2 regions of the Acinetobacter sp. NBRC 100985 genome follow, and region 2 is predicted to be linked to the other one. Evidence: predicted binding sites of a transcription regulator. Region 2 holds the regulator's gene; the other holds the start of a gene.
What was found. Region 2 encodes PhoB, which activates phosphate uptake and scavenging genes when phosphate is short. Its sites were predicted from a motif close to TGTCATNAANCTGTCATAA; they were not measured.
Positions count from the first base shown of each region.

Region 1: the regulator PhoB is predicted to act here: its motif matches at 4,603-4,621, upstream of ACT4_RS09120 (inorganic phosphate transporter).

Region 1 covers NZ_BAEB01000023.1:72,442-78,409, forward strand. Annotated here, with positions in the region: gene radA (DNA repair protein RadA) at 1-987, shown strand, start outside; partial or broken gene ACT4_RS09115 (Tim44 domain-containing protein) at 1,344-2,314, shown strand; gene ACT4_RS09120 (inorganic phosphate transporter) at 2,928-4,556, opposite strand; gene metH (methionine synthase) at 4,993-5,968, shown strand, end outside.
Region 2 covers NZ_BAEB01000022.1:74,778-90,060, reverse strand. Annotated here, with positions in the region: gene ACT4_RS08735 (sulfurtransferase) at 90-938, shown strand; gene asd (archaetidylserine decarboxylase) at 935-1,786, shown strand; gene ACT4_RS08725 (hypothetical protein) at 1,907-2,281, shown strand; gene ACT4_RS08720 (LysR family transcriptional regulator) at 2,666-3,550, opposite strand; gene ACT4_RS08715 (PACE efflux transporter) at 3,644-4,096, shown strand; gene ACT4_RS08710 (DUF2147 domain-containing protein) at 4,194-4,661, opposite strand; gene phoR (phosphate regulon sensor histidine kinase PhoR) at 4,782-6,140, opposite strand; gene phoB (phosphate regulon transcriptional regulator PhoB) at 6,149-6,859, opposite strand; gene ACT4_RS08695 (TetR/AcrR family transcriptional regulator) at 7,109-7,783, opposite strand; gene ACT4_RS08690 (SDR family oxidoreductase) at 7,973-8,800, shown strand; gene ACT4_RS08685 (MATE family efflux transporter) at 8,872-10,239, opposite strand; gene ACT4_RS08680 (pyridoxal phosphate-dependent aminotransferase) at 10,338-11,492, opposite strand; gene ACT4_RS08675 (hypothetical protein) at 11,812-12,249, shown strand; gene ACT4_RS08670 (DUF445 domain-containing protein) at 12,573-13,880, opposite strand; gene ACT4_RS08665 (hypothetical protein) at 13,898-14,455, opposite strand; gene ACT4_RS08660 (DUF924 family protein) at 14,493-15,032, opposite strand; gene gshA (glutamate--cysteine ligase) at 15,225-15,283, shown strand, end outside.

The DNA.
Region 1 (5,968 bases), on a different contig from region 2:
GCCCTTCGCGCACAACGTTTAGACTTACCGACAGATCAACTCAAGGTCATGGCAGAAACCTGTGTTGAACGCATTTGTGAAGTATTAGCACATGAACGACCTGCCGTTGCTATTTTAGATTCGATTCAAACCTTATACACAGAAACCTTGCAGTCGGCTCCGGGTGGTGTTTCTCAAATCCGTGAATCAGCAGCCCTACTCACACGCTTCGCGAAAAATAGCGGAACAGCACTATTCATCGTTGGACACGTCACTAAAGAAGGCGCTTTAGCAGGTCCTCGCGTACTCGAACATATGGTTGACTGTGTGTTGTATTTTGAGGGGCAATCTGACTCGCGATATCGCATGATTCGTGCAGTAAAAAATCGTTTTGGTGCAGTCAATGAACTGGGCGTATTCGGTATGACCGATAAAGGTCTCCGCGAGGTTGCTAATCCTTCTGCTATTTTCCTCAGTCGATATGATGAAGCGATTCCGGGTTCAATCGTCATGATTAGCCGCGAAGGTACGCGTCCATTATTGGTTGAAGTACAAGCTTTGGTAGATGATGCTCATGGACAACCTCGACGTGTTGCACTTGGCTTAGAACAAAATCGTCTCAATATGCTGCTCGCTGTAATGCATCGTCATGGTGGCGTACAAACCTCTGGACAAGATGTTTACGTCAATGTCGTCGGTGGTTTAAAAATCACTGAAACAGGCTCCGATCTCGCGGTCTTGCTCGCATGTGCCTCTAGTCTTCGCGGTAAAGCATTACCACAACAATTAGCTGTTTTTGGTGAAGTGGGATTATCAGGAGAGATCCGTCCCGTACCGAATGGGCAAGAACGTTTAAAAGAAGCAGCAAAGCATGGCTTTAAATATGTGATTCTCCCTAGAGGCAACGCGCCTCAAAAATCAATTGAGGGAGTTCAGATCATTTCTGTTGCACGTTTGCATGAAGCACTAACTGAAGCAATGCAGTTAAGTGATGAGCTCAGCTATTGATTTAAGCAATATTGCTTGATCAATTGTATGATTGGATAAAATTTCAATAGGTCTGATTTTTAATGTAAAGCGTAGAAAGCTGTTTTCTATATTTTAAAATAAAATCTATTGTGATTTTATCCTTTATAGCTCCTATTTAAAATTATTGGCTTAAATCTCACTCTGCTATAATTACTCTATTTAAAATAATAAATTAGCTCAAACTTACTGTTTATTATCAATAGACTATAATATTAGAACAACCATAAATATGAGCTAAATAAATCCTTAATAAAAAAACATATTTTTCTAGTTGAAATTACTGACAAATGCCTGCATAAATACACTGACAAATTGGATTTAAATAGGAATTTTCGATGCAAGTACATCAGCGTGGCTTGATGGCAGCTTTATTAATGGCGACTTTGGTTGCAGCACCTATTGCAGAAGCAAAACGTGCAGGTGGCGGTAAAAGTCATGGTATGAGCCGTTCTAGCTCAACTAGCCAGTCGTACCAACAACCTCGTCAAGCGACTCCGACTCAACAACAAACAACTACTCCACAAAAGTCTGGTCCTGGTGTAGGTTCAATGGTTGCTGCTGGTGTGGCAGGTGCTGCTGTAGGTGCTGTTGCTGCAAATGCGCTTGCTGATGATAAAAATCCAACTGCAACAGAACAACAATCTGCTGAACAAGCTCAACAAGAAGAAAAAGGCGGCATTCCTAGCTGGCTTTGGGTTCTTCTTGCAGCTGCTATCGCTTTCTTTGTATTCCGCAAATTAGGCGCAAAAAAAAATTAGCAGCCAATAACCCATACGCTCCAAACAACAGCGGTCAAAACAATTTTGGCCGCCCTAGCTCACCTCAATCAACAGCTCGTCAATCTGGCGATAACACCAATATCTTTGGTCAATCCGTCGCTGGTAGTGCTGCAACACAAGCGCCTTTCGGTGCCGCATCTATGAATAGCGGAAATCAGCTACCAGATGGCACTGAGCCTGCTGCATTCTTACGTATCGCACGCCAACGTTTCAATCATATCCAATCCGTAAATAGCGCAAGCAATGTTGAAGAAATTCGTCGTTATTTAACACCTGAACTTTATAACTCAATGTACAGTGACATCGTGGCAAACCAAGACCAAGATGTAGCTGAATTTAGTAATTTAAATGCAATGGTTGTTGAAAGCACGACAGAAAACGGTCAATACGTTGTAAGTGTTCGCTTTACGGGTACAGTAAGTGAAGATTTAAATAGCTTACCGCAACCGTTTACTGAGATCTGGCATTTTGTAAAACCTGCTGGCTCACAACAAGATTGGGTTGTTGCTGGTATTCAGCAAGCTTAAAGCTTGAAAAAATAAAAAAGAGCTGATCCGTCAGCTCTTTTTTATTGCTCAATTTAGGGCCTGTTGGTATTTCAGATTGCGAGCTATTCAACTCTCATTTCGACAGAATAGACTCTTTAGATGATACAACGCATGACTTGCGAAATTTAACCATGCTAATTGAGCCAAGTTATAAAGCAGTAATAGCAAAAATAACATTATCTCTATTAAAAACCAAAAAAAGCCACTCTCGACTTCTGAGAATGGCGGAGTGTAAATCAAATTTAGCTACTTTATGAAGAGAAACTTAATACATAGGCAAATTAATACTAGTAGATAATTTTGTAGAAAAACATTCCCCGTTTGGGGAATAAACCCTATTTTTCACCCGCTTATTTTGCTCAACTCATCACAGAATAAGATATTAAAACACTTATAAATAATATGATCAGTTGCTACATACTTTAACGTTGATTAAAAGATTCAGAACCTGATATTCGCTCAATTTTATGAGCTATACTTTAATTTTATCTCTACATCTAATTAAGTAACTGAACTCATCTATGATGGACATAAAAAAAGCTTTGCCGAAGCAAAGCTTTTAAAGAAACGATTTTATATTTGTGTTGATCTATCAAGACACAAACTGTAAGAACAACCAATATAGACCGCCTGATAATGCAATCGTAGCAGGCAATGTAAAGATCCATGCTGAAAGAATTGTTTTCACAGTCGCAAAGTTTAGACCTGACTTGTTAGCAACCATTGTACCTGCAACCGCACTGTTCAATACGTGAGTTGTAGAAACAGGCATCCCTAAACCATCCGCGGCAGCAATAGTGCTCATCGCAACAAGTTCAGCAGACATCCCTTGGCCATAAGTCATATGGTTTTTACCAATACGCTCACCAACAGTCACAACAATACGCTTCCAACCCACCATCGTCCCTAAACCCAGAGCAAGTGCTACTGCAACTTTTACCCAGTTAGGAATGTATTGTAGGAATGAGTCCAAATTACTGCGGTATTCTTTAACAACTTTCTCTTGGTCTTTATCCATCGCTGGTAAAGCTTCAGCTTTATCTAAGCGCTTGAATGTTGTTGTGCTTAAATACATGTCATTACGGATTTCACTAACAGCACCTTCAGGAATCGCTTTAAGATCACCATAAGTTGCCACACGCTCACCTAAATGCATTGTCATACTTGCTAGTGCTGGTACAACTTCAGCCGTTTGTTCTTTAGTTTGGATATATTTCGTCAATACATCACGGGCTTTTTCATCAGATAGCTCATTTTGATTAACATTCAAAACGGTTGCTGTCTGAACTGAAAGCTGTTCAAATGACTGTAAATGATGTGCATCAAGGTTCTTATTTAAAGAATAAGCCAATGGAACCAAACCGATCAAAATTAACATGATTAAACCCATGCCCTTCTGACCATCATTTGAACCATGCGCAAAACTTACACCAGTACAAGTGAAAATTAAGATCGCACGAATCAATGGTGGTGGTGGCTTATTACCAACTGGCGGTTGGAATAACTCCATTTGACGCTTAAAGATTTTCTTTACTAGTAAGAATAGGATCGCAGCAAAAGCAAAACCAATTAAAGGAGAGAACAATAAAGCCTTACCGACTTTAATCACTTGATCAATATCAATCCCACTCGTTGCACCAGTCGATGCATTTAAAAAGTGGTTCATGATACCCACACCTAAGATTGAACCAATCAAAGTATGCGAGCTAGACGCAGGAATTCCTAAAAACCATGTTCCAAGATTCCATAGAATCGCAGCGATAAGCAAAGCAAAGACCATAGCAAAGCCAGCACCACTGCCGACATTCATGATCATTTCTACAGGAAGTAACGCGATAATACCGTATGCCACTGCACCACTTGCAACCATAACTCCCAAGAAGTTACAGAAGCCAGCCCACATGACTGCCACTGGAGCAGGCAAAGCATTGGTATAAATAACCGTAGCTACAGCATTCGCTGTATCGTGGAAACCATTTACAAATTCAAAGCCTAAAGCAATGAAAAGAGCCGTCGATAAAAGAATAACGGAATATAAACTCAAAGGTGGCACGTGTGCCAAATCTGCACTTACCTGAAAACCAATGTAAATCAATGTCGCGACAATGATCGTCAGGAACACCGGCATAAAGAATTTTGGTGTTGGTACATGTACATTCGTCGATTGTGCCGAAGAGTCGGCAAGCGGTGAATCCGAAACAGGAGGAAGATTTGAATTCATGTAGACGGCTAGAGGATAATAAAATCCCCTGTATTGTTTAATTAAATTATGACAATTATATGACAAAGCACTGTCACATAAAGCCAAAATTTCATGTTTTTAATACATTTTCTTGCCGTTTTTTGCGATAATTCAGCCCTGAATTTTTACTTATTTAAATAAAAACATATAGATAGAAAAAGACAAACACCGTAAAAACTGTTTGTCTGATTTTGCAACAAACGCAAATAAATATGACAACAGCTTGTCATATTTCATTCATGCGTTTTCTTTTTAAGCATTATTCAACTCAATTGTTACAGCCTGATGAAGCTTTTATGACATTTTCAAATTGAACTTAGCAATCACCTCTCCTTTTTGATGAAAATACGCGCTTTGGCTTCGCTTCTGTTACAATGCGCCTGCTTTTTCAATTTGTTATGTACTGGGGTTCTTTATGTCCACGCTTGCCACCCTACAATCCCTTCTCGCCCAACGCATCTTAATTATTGATGGTGCAATGGGGACTATGATTCAACGCCATAAACTAGAAGAAGAAGATTATCGTGGTGATCGCTTTGCAGATTGGGCATCAGACCTAAAAGGCAATAACGACTTATTAGTTTTAACACAACCACAAATTATTCAAGGCATTCACGAAGCTTATCTTGATGCTGGCGCTGACATTATTGAAACCAACAGCTTTAACGGCACACGTGTTTCAATGTCTGACTATCACATGGAAGACCTCGTACCAGAGATCAACCGTGAAGCAGCACGTTTAGCGCGTGCAGCCTGTGACAAATATTCAACTCCAGATAAACCGCGTTTTGTAGCAGGTGTACTTGGTCCAACATCACGTACCTGTTCGATTTCACCGAATGTGAATGACCCTGCTTACCGTAATATTACTTTCGATGAATTAAAAGAGAACTATATCGAAGCAGCACATGCATTGATCGAGGGTGGTGCTGACATCATTTTGATCGAAACTGTATTCGATACATTAAACTGTAAAGCAGCGATCTTTGCCGTTAAAGAAGTATTTAAGCAAATTGGTTATGAATTGCCATTAATGATTTCAGGGACGATTACAGATGCTTCTGGTCGTACATTAACAGGTCAAACCGCAGAAGCGTTCTGGAACTCAGTTCGTCATGGTGATCTACTTTCAATCGGCTTTAACTGTGCGTTGGGTGCAGACGCAATGCGTCCGCATGTTAAAACCATTGCTGATGTTGCTGATACTTTTGTTTCTGCCCATCCAAATGCGGGCTTGCCAAATGCCTTTGGTGAGTATGACGAAACGCCTGAACAGACCGCAGCATTCATTAAAGAATTTGCGGAAAGTGGACTGATCAATATCACGGGGGGTTGTTGTGGTACAACTCCTGATCATATCCGTGCTATTTATAATGCAGTTAAAGACATTC
Region 2 (15,283 bases):
TCTGCTAAATCAATGCAAAAAATCAGACAAAGATAAAAAGTCGGCTATGCTAAAATTACGCATAAGGCGGATGATAAAACAGCATAACAATGACTGACGTAGATTTTAAACTTGATTTACTGATTGAACCTGAACAGCTCGTTCCCTATTTGGGGCATGAGTTGATCCGTGTGGTCGATCTCAGCCGAGCATCGGTATATGAGCAACTTCATATTCCCCATGCTATTCATTTACAACCTAAGTATTTGGTTGCTCAACAAGAAAATGCTAATGGTGTATTGCCTGATATTGAAGGGCTTCAAGCACTTATTGAAAAGTTGAATATTTCGCCACAGCATCATGTTGTTGTGTATGACGATGAGGGCGGAGCTTGGGCAGGACGTTTGATTTGGAATTTACATTGTCTTGGTTTCTACCGTACCAGTTTAATTAATGGTGGAATTCATGGTTGGCTGGGGGCAAGTTTGCCAACAACGGCAGAAGTTGAGACTGTCGTACCTGTTGCTGATCCTTTACAAGTTGATTTGGATACAGTTCAACAGCATCGGATTGAATACAACGAATTATTAGAACACGTTCAAACTCAGAATATTCAGCTATGGGACTGCCGTACCAATGAAGAATATACGGGGTTACGTTTGGCTGCGCGACGTGGCGGTCACATTCCAAATGCACTGCATTTTGAGTGGAGCACTGCCCTTAATCGTGAAAATCATCTAAAATTACACCCGCTTGAACGCACACAACAACGTTTAGAACAATTAGGCTTTAATTTACAACAACCTGTGGTGGTGTACTGTCAGTCTCATCATCGTTCGGGCTTAGCGTATATTTTGGCAAGATTGCTCAATTGGCAAGTCAGAGCCTACGATGGTGCGTGGAGTGAATGGGGCAATCGCCTCGATAGTCCTATTATTTCAGGGGAGTCACCATCTTGAGTTTTGCAGCAGATTTAAAAAAACAATTGTTTATCAAAGCACAAAATCTTGTGCCACAACATCAACTGAGCCGTGTGGTAGGTAAAGTTGCTGCAAGCGAAAATTTTGTGGTGAAAACTGCTGTGATTCAAGCGTTCAAAGCAAAGTACGGCATTGACATGAGTATTGCTGAGCAAACAAATCCAAATCAATATAAATCATTTAATGAGTTTTTTACTCGTGCTCTGAAAAATGGTGCGCGTGGTATTGATGAACAAGCAGATAGTATTGTTTGCCCTGCGGATGGTGCGATTTCTCAGTTAGGTAAGATTGAAGCAGGTGATATTTTTCAAGCCAAAGGTCAGAGCTTTTCTGTTGAGAAATTAATTGGCGATCCACAACTGGCAAAGCCATTTGTAGATGGTCAGTTTGCAACAGTTTATTTATCACCGAAAGATTATCACCGTGTACATATGCCTTTATCGGGTACTTTGACCGAAACTTTATATATTCCAGGTGAGTTGTTTTCAGTCAACCAAACGACTGCTGAAAATGTACCGGGTCTATTTGCGCGTAATGAGCGTATGGTGTGTTTGTTTGATACCGAACTTGGTCGCATGGCAGTGGTTTTAGTTGGCGCGATGATTGTGGCTGGGATTGAAACTGTTGCAACAGGTAAGGTAAAACCTTCAGGTAAGGTTGAATTACAACATCACCAAATGCAGTTGGATAAAGGTGCAGAGTTAGGTCGTTTCTACTTAGGTTCTACTGCTGTGGTTTTATTTGAAAAAGATAAAATGGTATGGGAACAGCAGTTTAAAGCGAACTCGACTGTGGTCATGGGTGAGCGGTTGGGGCATTCGGTTTAATTAATAACATTATAAAAGCCCCTATATAGGGGCTTTTTGTTTTTAAGTATTTTGTATAAGGCGTATTATGTTAATTTTAGGAAAAATTAAATTCTAGTTCCTTTAGAGACCATCGATCCAATGTTAAAATTTATTATTCCTGTCCTTTTAATGATTAGCCCAATTACCTATGCTGGCTATAATATGTATATAACAAAAAAAGAGTTTTATTTTAATGATGGAGAATGTATTACTAAACAAGAATGGAACACATATTTAAAAACAGACTCAACAGTAACGATAGATCTTCAAAATTCAGAAGAAGACTTTCTTGTATCCATTGATGCACAAGAGTTTTCTTTATGGTATGACCGTAACTCTTGTGACTTACTAACGAAAAATCCAACACCTGAAGCTATTGGTAAAATGATTGATATATCAAAAAAATTAAAAGCTACTGTGCAAGGTGAAGAATCAGAAATTTATTTAACTCCTAATGATGTGATTAAACGATAAATGAATACCATTTAACATAATGGCCGTTATGCGGAACCAATCTTATTTGTTTTAATTAAATCAAATGCTCGTGCATTTTACATATTCCTTAAAAACACCCAAAACTAGACTTAGAAATAAGTCAGCTGCTTTTTAAGCATGTTTGGTATTTCTTGCCAAGCATAAAACTATTCTGTAAGCCATTTCCTACATAGATTAACGTCAATGTCCCATTTTCAGCTTAAGTTAAATTGCCTAATATGAACTCATCAGGAACAGGAAGTTCCAAAACATAAAACAAAAATAATAAGTTTGAGCATCAGGACGTGAGGTACGACAGGAGTTATACCTAAAGTGCGAAATACGAAAAAGCCCGACAGGATGTCGGGCTTTTTTTATGATGCTTTAAATTTGTTTTTCCCAAAGTTGAATTAAATGCTGAAGTGTTTTACTCAGCGGTTTGTAACTTGGCCAAATTGCATGAATGGGCATATCGAGACCATTGGTGGTATCACTAAACTCTAAACGAATCAAACTTTGCTTAGAAAAATGTTCACTCACGATGGAAAGCGGGAAATTACCCCAGCCCATACCTTGCTCAACCATATTGATGGCCATCGCTAAATTATCGCTATACCAATATGCATCTGAAACCAAGACACGACGATCAGGCAAAGGATAATGCTTACTTGCGACGATGATTTGCCGTAACTCGGATAGCATGGTCAGTTCATTTTTATCGTGATCTTTGAGTTGTTGTGCATCTTTTGGAGAAATGGCAGCAACAAATTTCTCTACACCCAATAAACGGAAACGTTCATTTTTATCTAGTTCAGAAGAACTATAGGCAACATAGAGATCAATTTCATTATTTTGCAAACGTGCTTTAAGTTCTTGTTGTGGCGCACACACCATTTCAATATTTAACAGCGGATAAAGTTGTATCAATTGTTCAACACCAGCCAGTAAATAACGTTGATTCATATCAGCAGCAATACCGATTGAAATACGGGTTTCTAAACCAGTGGAAAGTTCTGTTAAATGCATGTCGAGCTGGCGCATTTTTGTCACGATCAATCGTGCATGTGGTTCAATTGAAAGCGTAACCTCTGTCGGTTCGAGATGATTTTTACTTCGTTCAAAAAGTTTTAAATTCAGTTCTGCTTCTAAATTGGCAATCGCCATACTCACTGCTGAAGGAACGCGATTCAATGCGCGTGCTGCCGCCGAAAAATTACCGCGATCAATAATTTCAAGGATTAGTTCAAGCTGTTCACGATTGAGTCTCATGCAATCCCTTGTCATTAAATCTGATAACGATTAACTTTTTTTATCAGAATTAAAGCGTAAAATCCAATTTTTTATTGATTGCTAGGTGTTGTCATGCAAGGAACGAAAAGAAGAGTTATCTATGTATTTTTCTACGAAGTACTCAGCTTTTTTATCTGTGCCATGATTTTGGCTGCACTGTCAGGAACCACACTCAGCCATACAGGCCCTTTGTCGATTTTGATTGCCGTGATCGCCGTGACGGTCAACTTTTTCTATAACTACGTTTTCGAGTTATGGGAAAAAAGACAAGTCTCTAAAACTAGAACGGTGAAAAGACGAGTGGCACATGCGATTGGCTTTCAGTTGGTGTTAATTACGATTTTAATTCCATTGATTGCATGGTGGATGCAGATTAGTTTAAGCAAAGCATTTTTATTGGATTTTAGTTTAATGATTATTATCCCATGCTTTACATTTATTTATAATTATTTTTTTGATTTAATCTTTGGTTTACCGAGTCATCTTTTAGAGTCTAAAGAATTAAATACTAAGCCGAGTCATTGATTTAGCATTTGATTTTTCTGAATAGAACTTGAGTCAGTTTATTCAATAAAAATGAGTGTATTTAATCACTCATTTTTATTGTTTTAGTACTAAAAAATTATAAGCGAATCCATGTCATATTACGAAAGGTATTATTGCTTGGATTTTTTGCATTAATATTAAGCATCTTGCCTGTTTTACTCAAACGTCCATTGATGCTGTATTTATAACCATCATAAGGATTGACCCAAACCCCTTGCCCAAACTCTTCATTTTGAGTCAGCATTTTTAAGCCTGTCAAAACTTCCATTCCAATAATAGGTTGGTCTTTTAATGAGTCTGAACATGGCGTACATGTGGTTGGAACAGTTTCCTGAGCTGAAGGGTACATTTTGACAATCACAGCACTATATTGCTCAGTCTTGGAATTTCTTCGAATCACAATATCAGATAGGTATGAACCTGTACGTGAATCAACGACTTTCCAAGTTCCAATCAGCGGGTCAAAGGGTGTTGCGTGAACAGTAAAGGGAGTACTTAGTCCAAGAAATAGGACAAAATTACGGAGAAAACGAGTATTCATCATGAGTTTTTAGATCGAGATAAAGTATAGAAATAGCGAAATGAAACAACGAGTTATTATATTCTTATTATTTTGTAATGATAGCGTAATATTCAAAGGGAACTGAGCAGTTCCCTTTATTTTTTAGACCATGCGGTATAAACGCTCTTTTGGAAAAACTGCGGTAAAGGTTGAACCTTCATTTTCTTTTGAACTAATTTCAAGATGCGCACCATGTTGCATTAACACGTGTTTGACGATGGCAAGGCCTAAGCCTGTTCCACCAGTTTGTCGGCTGCGTGCACTGTCAACACGGTAAAAGCGTTCTGTTAATCGGGGCAAATGCTTAGGGTTGATCCCAATACCATTGTCTTGCACACTGAAATAGGCTTGATCACCATCTTCATGCCAGCCGATGGTAATAATTCCACCTTTGGGTGTGTATTTGATGGCATTGGTAATTAAATTGCTAAATGCGCTGGCAATTTCCATATCCGAACCAATCAGATCGCAGTGGCTATCAATATCTAAATTAAGGGTATGACCATAATCTAAATTGTAAGCACGGGCATCATCAAACAATTGATTCATCAGATTAGCCATATCAATGATCTGATTTTTCGCAATTTTTTTATTATTTTCTAGGTTAGATAACAACAATAAATCATTGACCAATGCATTCATGCGTTTGGTTTGAGATTGCATTTGGGTAAACGCACGCTTCCAACGTGGGGTAATGTCATCTTGATCAGTAAAGGTTTCGATATAACCACTTAACACCGTGAGTGGAGTGCGTAATTCATGTGAAATGTTATCGACAAAGTCTTTACGCATTTGCTCAAGGTTGTGCATACGGGTAATGTCGTGGGCGACCAAAAGACGGCTTTCACCGCCAAAGCGGGTCAATTTCACCTGAACATAGCGCTCTTCATCCATCAGTGCTTGTAGACGAATGCCATCAGGTGCTTGATCACTATTTTTGAAATATTCAATGAAGTGAGGTTGGCGCAATATCGACAATAAATTCCGTCCACGATCGGAAGGATTGATGCCCAATAGCTTCTCTGCTGCTGGATTCCACCATTCAATTTGATGCTGATCATCAATCAAAACTACTGCTTCTGCTAAAGCAACTAAAGAAGACTGAGCACGATCAATTAAGCCGACCATTTCTGCTTGAACGATACGCTCTTGGCGTTGTGCTCGATAGACATTGAACAGTAGTGCACCCCAAATCCCACTTAAATTCGGTGGGGCATCATAGGGGCGATTAGAAATCCAGTCATTGACGAGATAGAGTGAGCGAAGCTGCAATAAGAAAAACAGTACAAATGCAGCAAAAATACAGCTCCAAAAGTATTCAATCCCAAATCCAATTAAGCTCGCAATCAATAAGAAAAACAGCAGTAATCTTAAATCTTGTTTTGCAAACGTCCATAAACTGCTGTAGCGAAACTGTTGATGTTCACGTGCCAGTTCAGGGACGGGATAGGGTTCATACATATAGGATTTTAACCTGCTGCTAAATCAGCGCGTGTAGAGAAACGATAACCTGTGCCACGTACCGTTTGCACAAAGCGATCAACGCCGAAAGGTTCTAACACTTTGCGTAAACGACGAATATGCACGTCAATGGTACGATCTTCAATATAGACATTTCCACCCCAAACTTGGTCAAGTAGTTGGGCACGTGTGTAAGCACGTTCTGGATGGGTCATAAAGAAAGCAAGTAAGCGATATTCCGTTGGCCCCATATCTAAAATACTGTTACCAAAGCTCACGCGTTGGCTGACAGGATCAAGCATTAAACCATTGGCATCAATCACTTTCTCACCGCTGAGTGCATTGGCACGACGGAGCACAGCTTTGATACGCGAAACCAGCTCACGTGTTGAAAATGGTTTGGTCATATAATCATCTGCACCAGCATCAAGACCTTGAACTTTATGGTCTTCTTCGCCACGTGCAGTCAGCATAATCACAGGGATTTCAGCTAAATTTTCATCTCTTTTGAGGCGACGACAAAGATCTACACCACTGACACCACCCGGCAGCATCCAATCCAGCAAAATAAGTGCAGGACGCTGATCAACGATAATCTGATGCGCTTGTTTTGCATCCTCAGCTTGTAAACATTGGAAGCCTGCCATATCCAAAGAGGTATGGATCATTTCACGAATCGGTAGCTCATCATCGACAATTAAAATATAGTCATCTTTCACAGCGCAATACCCTTAAATCTGTAACGGTGAACCGTTTTGTTGTTATGACAGGCTTATTACAAAGATTAATTATGACAATATCATTGCAAAAGAGTTAATAAAGTCGAATTTAGCAATAAATTGTGACAATTATGCGTCACAGTAGTGACCAGATGATGACAAGTTGTTTAACAATAATGCAAATAAATTCATTTGGTTAATATCAATGCATTTTAACAGTTTTGATTGTCACAAAACTGTAAAACGATTTTAATTTTTTTGTGATGTTGTCTCGATGAAAGATAAAAATACCGCACAACATGCCGATAAAACATCTGCTAAGGGCTGCTTAAAGCCTTCAGAGACCCAACGAATAATAATATGTGTCACATAACCATTCAGTCCTGTAGCCATTAATGAAACTTCTTCGGCACTTTGAGGTGCATTCGGCATGGTGATCATGACAAAGCCTTGAATAATCCGATCAAACTGGGTCAACGTTTCTTGGATGGTTGCTTGGTTATGTAAATCCTGTACCAGCATCGCATCAATATAAATAATACGTGCCATGCGAGGGTCATCTTTAATTGCATTCAATAATGCAGATAATCCAGCTGTGACCATATTTTTAGGTTCAGGTGCCGCCATAAGAACAGCTTGAGTAAGGCAATTTTGCATTTTCTCAATCATTTTTAAGAAAACGGTTTGGAAAAGCTCCTCACTTTTCTTAAAAGATTCATAAAAATAACGTTCAGTCAGTTTGGCTTCATTACAAACATCTTTCACCGTGACTGAAAAAAAGCCATTTGTCCCATATAGATGAATCCCTGCTTCGATCAGCTTTTCGCGGCGCACTTCTTTGCGCTCAGTTAAAGATAAGCCCTTAAATTGACGTTCTTTTGGCGCTTTTGGTTTTTTTTGCACATTATCAGTTGAAATTGTCATTGAATTAACCGTCACCTAAAAATATAACTACCGAGTTTGAGGAAATAAATGTATTTGATCAAATGATTTAGTAGAAAGCTATAGTGTACTATATTGACAAGCATCATTGTCAAAACTATATTGACTATAACTTAAACTGCACATGATTTATGCAAATATGTGCATATCATTCGTAACAAGGGATAGGCAATGAAAAATTTTAAAAATAAAGTCGCAGCGATCACAGGTGCAGGTTCTGGGATTGGACAACAGCTTGCAATTTTATTGGCTAAACAAGGCTGCCACTTATCGATTAGTGATATCAATGAAAAAGGCTTAGCACAAACTGTTGAGATTCTTAAAGAATATCCAGTGACAGTAACAACAAAAGTACTCGATGTTTCGAACTGCGATGCAGTAAAACAGTGGGCACAAGAAACTGTGCAAGATCATGGTTGTGTCAATATGATCTTCAATAATGCAGGGGTTGCATTAGGCTCAACAGTAGAAGGCGCGAGCTATCAAGATTTAGAATGGATCGTAGGAATTAATTTCTGGGGTGTGGTATACGGCACGAAAGAGTTCCTTCCATTTATCAAACAAACCAAAGATGGTCATATCATCAACATCTCGAGTATTTTTGGTTTAACATCACAACCAACGCAATCTGCGTATAACGCAACCAAGTTTGCTGTACGTGGTTTCACTGAATCATTACGCCAAGAGTTAGATATTGAGAAAAGTGGTGTAAGTTCGCTTTGTGTTCACCCAGGTGGTATCCGTACCAATATCGCAAAAGCTGCAAAAATGAATGACAGCTTGAAGAGCTTAGGTATGGACCCGAATAAATCAATTAAACAATTTGATAAGTTCCTTCGTACACCACCAGAAGAAGCAGCTCGTCAAATTCTCAATGCTGTATTGAAAAACAAACGTCGCCTCTTGATTGGTACAGATGCTCGCATTGTTGATACATGCCAACGTTTATTCCCAACGGGATATCAACGCATTGCTGCACTTGCAACTAAAATGATGTAAGTTGTCATCATTAAAAAAGCCATTCTCTGTGAGTGGCTTTTTTATTTTTGGTCGAAGTCAACAGTCCCTAATTAAATCAGAACTTTAATTTTTGATTTCTTCCAAAAGAATTGATAATAACTCGCTTGAAATATACATAAGCAGACAAAGGAAAGCGCATAGGCAATCCAAATGCCCGTTAATCCCCAACGTGAGCTAAACCAATAAGCACACGGCACTTCGATTAAAATAATCGTGAAAATATTAATCAGCATCGGTACATTAACGGTTCCGCTGGCACGCATAATCGAAGCAAAGATCGCACTCGCGCCAAAGAATAAAATTGACCACAACACTATAAATAAAAGCTGCTGACCTAATTCAATTACACTGTGTTCGGTAATAAATAATGCCATTAAATACTTCGAGAACAGATAAGCAAGCGTGATTAAACTTCCAGTGAATAACAGATTCATGCCTAAAGCTGTACGCGTCACCTTTGCGAGCAAATCGGGTTTACCTGCGCCAATTGCCTGAGCTGCAAAAATAGAAGCCGCGATGGAAATGGATAAGGCTGGAAATTGAATATAGTTCAAGACTTGGTTCACTGCACCATAAGCAGCAGTGGCATGTGCGCCATAACGGTTGACGAGTCCAATGATGACCAGACCTGCTAAAGAGGTCGTCACCATTTGAATGCCCGTCGGGATGCCTAATTTTAAGATTAACTTACATAATTCGGCATCATAATGAATATGCTGCAAAAGTTGACGGTCAATTTTCAGCGGATGATTTTTATAGTTAAGATAAAAAGCCAAGAAAATTAAAACTGCCGCATAGCCCATAATGGTTGCGATGGCTGGTGCAATAATGCCGAGAGCAGGAAAGCCAAAATAGCCTTTCAGTAACACAGGCGTAACAGCTAAGCCAATTAGACTGGTAAGGCTCAAAGCAATCAGTGGGGTGACACTATCCCCAACGCCTCGCAGAATCGACGTATAAATAATATAGACAAATAATAACGGGCTGCCCACGAGCATCCATTCTACATAGGGTAATGAGAGATGCATGACGGTTGGATCTGTGCCCAATAAATTCAAAATATGTTTGGCGAAGATCAGGCCGAGAACAGCAATAATACTGCCGCCGATCAAGGTCATAAATAAAGTTGAGCCGATGACAGCACGCACTTTTTCTAAGTTTTGTGCGCCCCATGCCTGACCCACTAACACCGTTGTACCTGCTGAAATCCCGATCACGAATGCCAACAAGAAGAACAAAATTGGAAAGAACACTGATACAGCGGCAATCGCATCAACCCCCATCATTTGCCCGACAAAAATGGTATTAATCGTGCCTGACAGATTTTGCAGAATATTGGTGGCGATCAACGGTACAAGGAAAACAAAAAAGGTTTTCCATAAATTGGGTTGCATGACGAGGGGTTGACGAGGTGTCATTCAAATTCCTTAACGCTTCATCCTAGAATGAACAGCTTTTGTTCAACATAGCACAAGCAGCGTTGAAGTGATGGTAATTCAATTTTATTTTTTGTTGATTAGCAACGCTCTAGGATTTCACCCGCTCGTTGTAAGGTTTGATCCGTTTTTGCAAAGCAGAATCGGATTAATCGCAGTGAACTCGGTGCGTGCTGGTAAAATACAGAAATTGGAATCGCAACAATTTTGTGTTGTTCGGCCAAGAATTGACACATTTCAATATCGTTTAAATCGGGGCGAATCTTACTGTAATCGAGATTTTGAAAATAAGTGCCTTGTGATGGCACAAACTGGAAACGAGAGTTCTGGATCTGTTGATTAAACAGGTCTCGTTTGTGTTGATAAAAACTTGGCAGCTCTAAAATATGCTCAGGATGCTGTTGCATATAATTTGCTAAAGCGATTTGACAGGGCGTAGTGCCACAGAAATTGGCAAATTGATAAATTTGTCTAAACAGCTGCATCAAGGTTGGAGAGGCGACACAATAACCCGTTTTCCATCCTGTAACATGATAAGTTTTGCCAAAAGAACCGATGACAAAACTACGATCACGGAGTTCTGGAAAATGAAGTGCGCTGTAGTGCATTTGTCCATCAAAGACCAAATGTTCATATACCTCATCGGATAGCACTACAATATTTTTATCTTGAATGAGTTTAATCAGTTGCTTCCAATCTTGTTCTGACCAAATTGCACCTGTTGGATTGTGAGGAGTATTGACAATAATCATGCGAGTTTTTTCGTTAATACTGTCTTTTACTTTTTGCCAATCTACGCGAAAAGTAGGCGCTTCCAAATGGATATGGATCGACTGACCACCTGCCAGTTGCACTGCTGGAGCATAACTGTCATAGCTTGGATCAAAGATAATGACTTCATCACCTGCATGGATACAGGCTTGGATCGCGCAAAAAATCGCAATGGTTGCGCCAGGTGTGATGGTTATTTCAGTAACAGGATCAAGTTGTTGTTGATCGCGTGCAAAGAACTGTTTCGCGAGTTGTTCTCTTAATGCCAGTACTCCATCACCAGCAGGGTATTGATTATAGCCATCCAGTGTTGCTTGGCTAAGTGCTTCAAGCAGTGCCGGTGGTGCAGGAAAATCAGGAAAACCTTGTGAAAGATTCAGGGCTTTGAGTCGCTGTGCAAGCTCAGTCATGACACTAAAAATAGTAACGCCTTGGCTTGGGAGTTTTGACTGAAGTTGCAACATGATGATTGACCTCATTCCATTTTATTTTGATGTGATTGTAGCGATAAAAAATGGCTTTTTCCAAATTGTCGATCTCAAAAATAAAAAGTGATCTGTCTCTCTCGATCTTTCGAAAAATGTGTTTCTGATCAATAGAAATACTGGAATTGTGTCTTAATAAAAGCAATACTGACAGAATTGGTCGATTTTGATTTAAATTTGTCAAATTAATTGTTAATTTTCAATTATATACAGTGTTTTATTTTTATCTGTTAAGCGATATAATTTATAGCAAGTGATTAAAAGAAATACAAATTATTGTGAAATGGGGCATTAAGTAATGGACAGTTTCGATCTGAAAATACGCTATCCACATCATATTGATTTAAAAGATGTAGAGCAGCTTGGGGCACTCAATACCATTGGGGTGTTAACTCGTTTTGATAAAATGGGTTGGAAGCAGCAACTCAGTCGTTGGTTACAATTAGATGGTGCAAGTCCAACTTTTACCATTACAGATGGAAAGACGGAACGGACGATAGAAATTGTCTTAAATACTTATGGTTCAGCGCAAGAGCTGAAGTTTATTGTGAAAACAGATATTCCAGTACTAGTTGATAAAAAGCAGGTATTCGGATTAATTAAGCGTCAGAAAAAAGAAAAGATTCATTTTAATCAATTGTCATTAGTGCAAGTGAAAGCTTATCTCACAGCATTTTTAAAGCAAGACACAGATGCTTTAGCGCGCTATTACCAAGAAAGTAAATATGTGGTCTGATCTTTTGAAAGGGGCGAAGTATCTCTTCTCTAAATTTGGTCTAATTCTGATTGTATTTTATTTAAGTTACGCCAATCTCAACTTTAAGTGAAAATCTATAGAATCCCCCTTTGATAAAGGGGGACTAATTCTGAAATTACTAGAGGTATTGAATTTTTGATGTTCCTCCCTTTTTAAAGGGAGGTTAGGAGGGATTTTTAAACATATCAAAAAGTATGTATGCAATTGATATTAAATTATTTTTATATAAGGGTGGGATTGGCTATTAAATTATAAAAAAGAGCGGCAACACATCATGGTCTTGCCACTCTTAATCAAATCACTTACAAAACATTTTCAACAATCGCGCGAATAACTCCGAGCGCCAAACCGATAAATGCGCCTACGATCACACCATTCACACGAATCATATGTAAATCACCGCCAACCTCACTTTCGATTTTGGCAATCATTTCTCTTGAGTCCCATTCATGGATACGTTCGCTGATATAACGAATGATTTTGTCGCTATATTGCTCACTGAAATTGATCGCTAAGCCGACCATTTTTTCATTTAAAACTTGGCGAACTTTTTCATTCTGAATCAAGCTTTCTCCAAGCTGTTGAATCGCAGCCTGTAAGTTGGTTGCAATGCCTGAATCTTCCTGCATTAAATCAGTTTTGATCGCATCACATAAAATAGCGATGGTACCACTGATAAAGTTGAGCACTTGTGGACTATCCAAAAGTGCATCTTTACCATCATTTAAACGTTGGCTCGCTTCACTATTGCCATCTGCAAGTTGTAACATCAGTGAATGTGTTGTTGCTTCAATATCTTGTCGCCATGGATGCTCTGGATTTGCCAACATGGATTCTACTTTTTCAATCAGTGAATCAATGGTTCTTTGTTGTACATCAATACCGATCCAACTTGCACCTTTTGCCAGTTTCCAAACCCCCAATTCTTGAAAGAGTTTACGGGATAAATCGCGAGCTTCTTCTGGATGTGAAACCATCCATTCATGTGCAAGATCAAGACCTCGTTGTAGAACATCTTGATGGAAATCATTTTCCAAAACGGCACGTAACATTTCACTGGCAAGCTTATTGATTTTGGTACTACGCACCCATTGCACACTGTTATTTTGAACGAAATGTGCGATTTGATCTTGGCTGACAAATTCAAAAATTCTGGGCACAGTATGCTGGATCATCTGTACCACTTGTTTATTATTCTTTGGATTTGCAAGCCATTCGCCCACAGCCAAACTTAAATCTGCATTTTGCAAACTGCGTTGAACAACTTGTGGTGATAGGAAATTTTCCTGTACAAAGCGACCCATAGATTCAGCGATACGGGCTTTGTTACGTGGAATAATTTCAGTATGGTCACGCAACAGCTTCGGTAACGGCATTTTCCCAAATGGGTTGCGAAATAGAACGGTGACGGCATACCAGTCAGCTAAACCACCAACAACACCTGCCTCAGCGGCAAGCATGAAAATATGAATGATCCATTTATATTCAGGGAGAAAATGTGCCGCGACCATTAAGCCAATCCATGACACCACAGCGATGATTAAGGCCATAGTGGCAAAGTATTTACTTCTTTGCAGGCTAGGTACGTGGATCTCTTCAGCTGAACTCATCTAGTCATCCTTTAAATTTATTTTTTGTTTTCAGGTGGCGCAGGTGGTTGTAGAACTTCACCTGTTGGACTCAACCCATATTTTTGTCCCAAGGATTGCAAGATCAACTGAGCATCAAATGCATCAGGGGATTGTTCCTGAGTCTTGAAACATTCAATAGTATACGACACTTGGATTGGATCAATATTGACCACTTGTGGCATATCATAGAATGGATCAGGCCAAAAGGCGGGATGACGACGATAATAACCATAAGGGTAGTAATTAGGTGTTGGATAAATAACGGCCTGACGTTGAGCCTTGTGGCGTGCATTACTTGGATCATCCATAACGGTGAAGTAACGGAAGCCATTTTTCACCGTGGTTTGTGCAGCTTTTAATAAGGTAATTTCCTCTGCTGTACCATAACTCAAATTATTATCAGCTTGAAAACCGACTCGGAAAGTTTTGTTATTTAATGGATAAGCGGTAAATTGGCCGAGCTGATCAAAGGTTCTCGGTTGAGTGGGTAAGCTTGCACATCCTGCCACTGTCAAAGCGACAAGGAGAGGGGTGCACATTAATAAACGTTTCATATGCAATTCCTATGGTTTAAAGCCGTGGGAGTAAGGCTTAAAAACTACTATTCGGTTGTGTTAAAAACTCAAGTTCTTCTGCTGAAGAGTCGCGTCCTAAAATTTTATTTCGATGTGGATATCGACCAAAACGGTCAATAATCACCTTATGTTTTTTCTCAAAACTGAGATTAATTTCATTGCCTAAGCGTTGAAACAGTTGCAATGCAAATTCATGAATGACTTTTGATTCACTATGCATAAACGGCATATATAAAAAAGAGCGTTGATCAGGGCTTAACTGAGCATCAAGTTGTAAACTAATTGCTTCTTGTGCCAGTATCAGGGCAATTCCATCATAAGCAAAGGCTTGAGCCTGATCTCGATATAGATTACGAGAGAATTGATCAAGGATAATAATTTCAGCGAGCCGTCCTTCTGCTGTTTTGCGCCATGACCAAAGTTCCCCTTGGCTTGCTTGTTGGTGAATTGTTTGAAAAAGCGCATGAATTTTTGCATCAAATTCATCACTTTTCGCATACCAAAGTGAGCGATGATCTGGATCAAACCAAAAATCTAGAATATCTTGCGCTTGCATGGGTGAGTACTCTTCGGAAGATTTATTTTCAATAAAATCACAATTTCAGCGTGTCTTATGTAACAAGATTGTGATAAAAATTGCCAAACTAAATCAGATGACTAGCGCAGAATTGTCGTTATAATTGGCATCACAATGAAGTCGTTCCCTTTGATTTGGTCGGCTGATCTTGAATAAGCGAGCATATAAATTATGAATCAACCCAGCACACATTCTTCCTCTGTGATACCAAATTGGGTAGATGCTTCGCT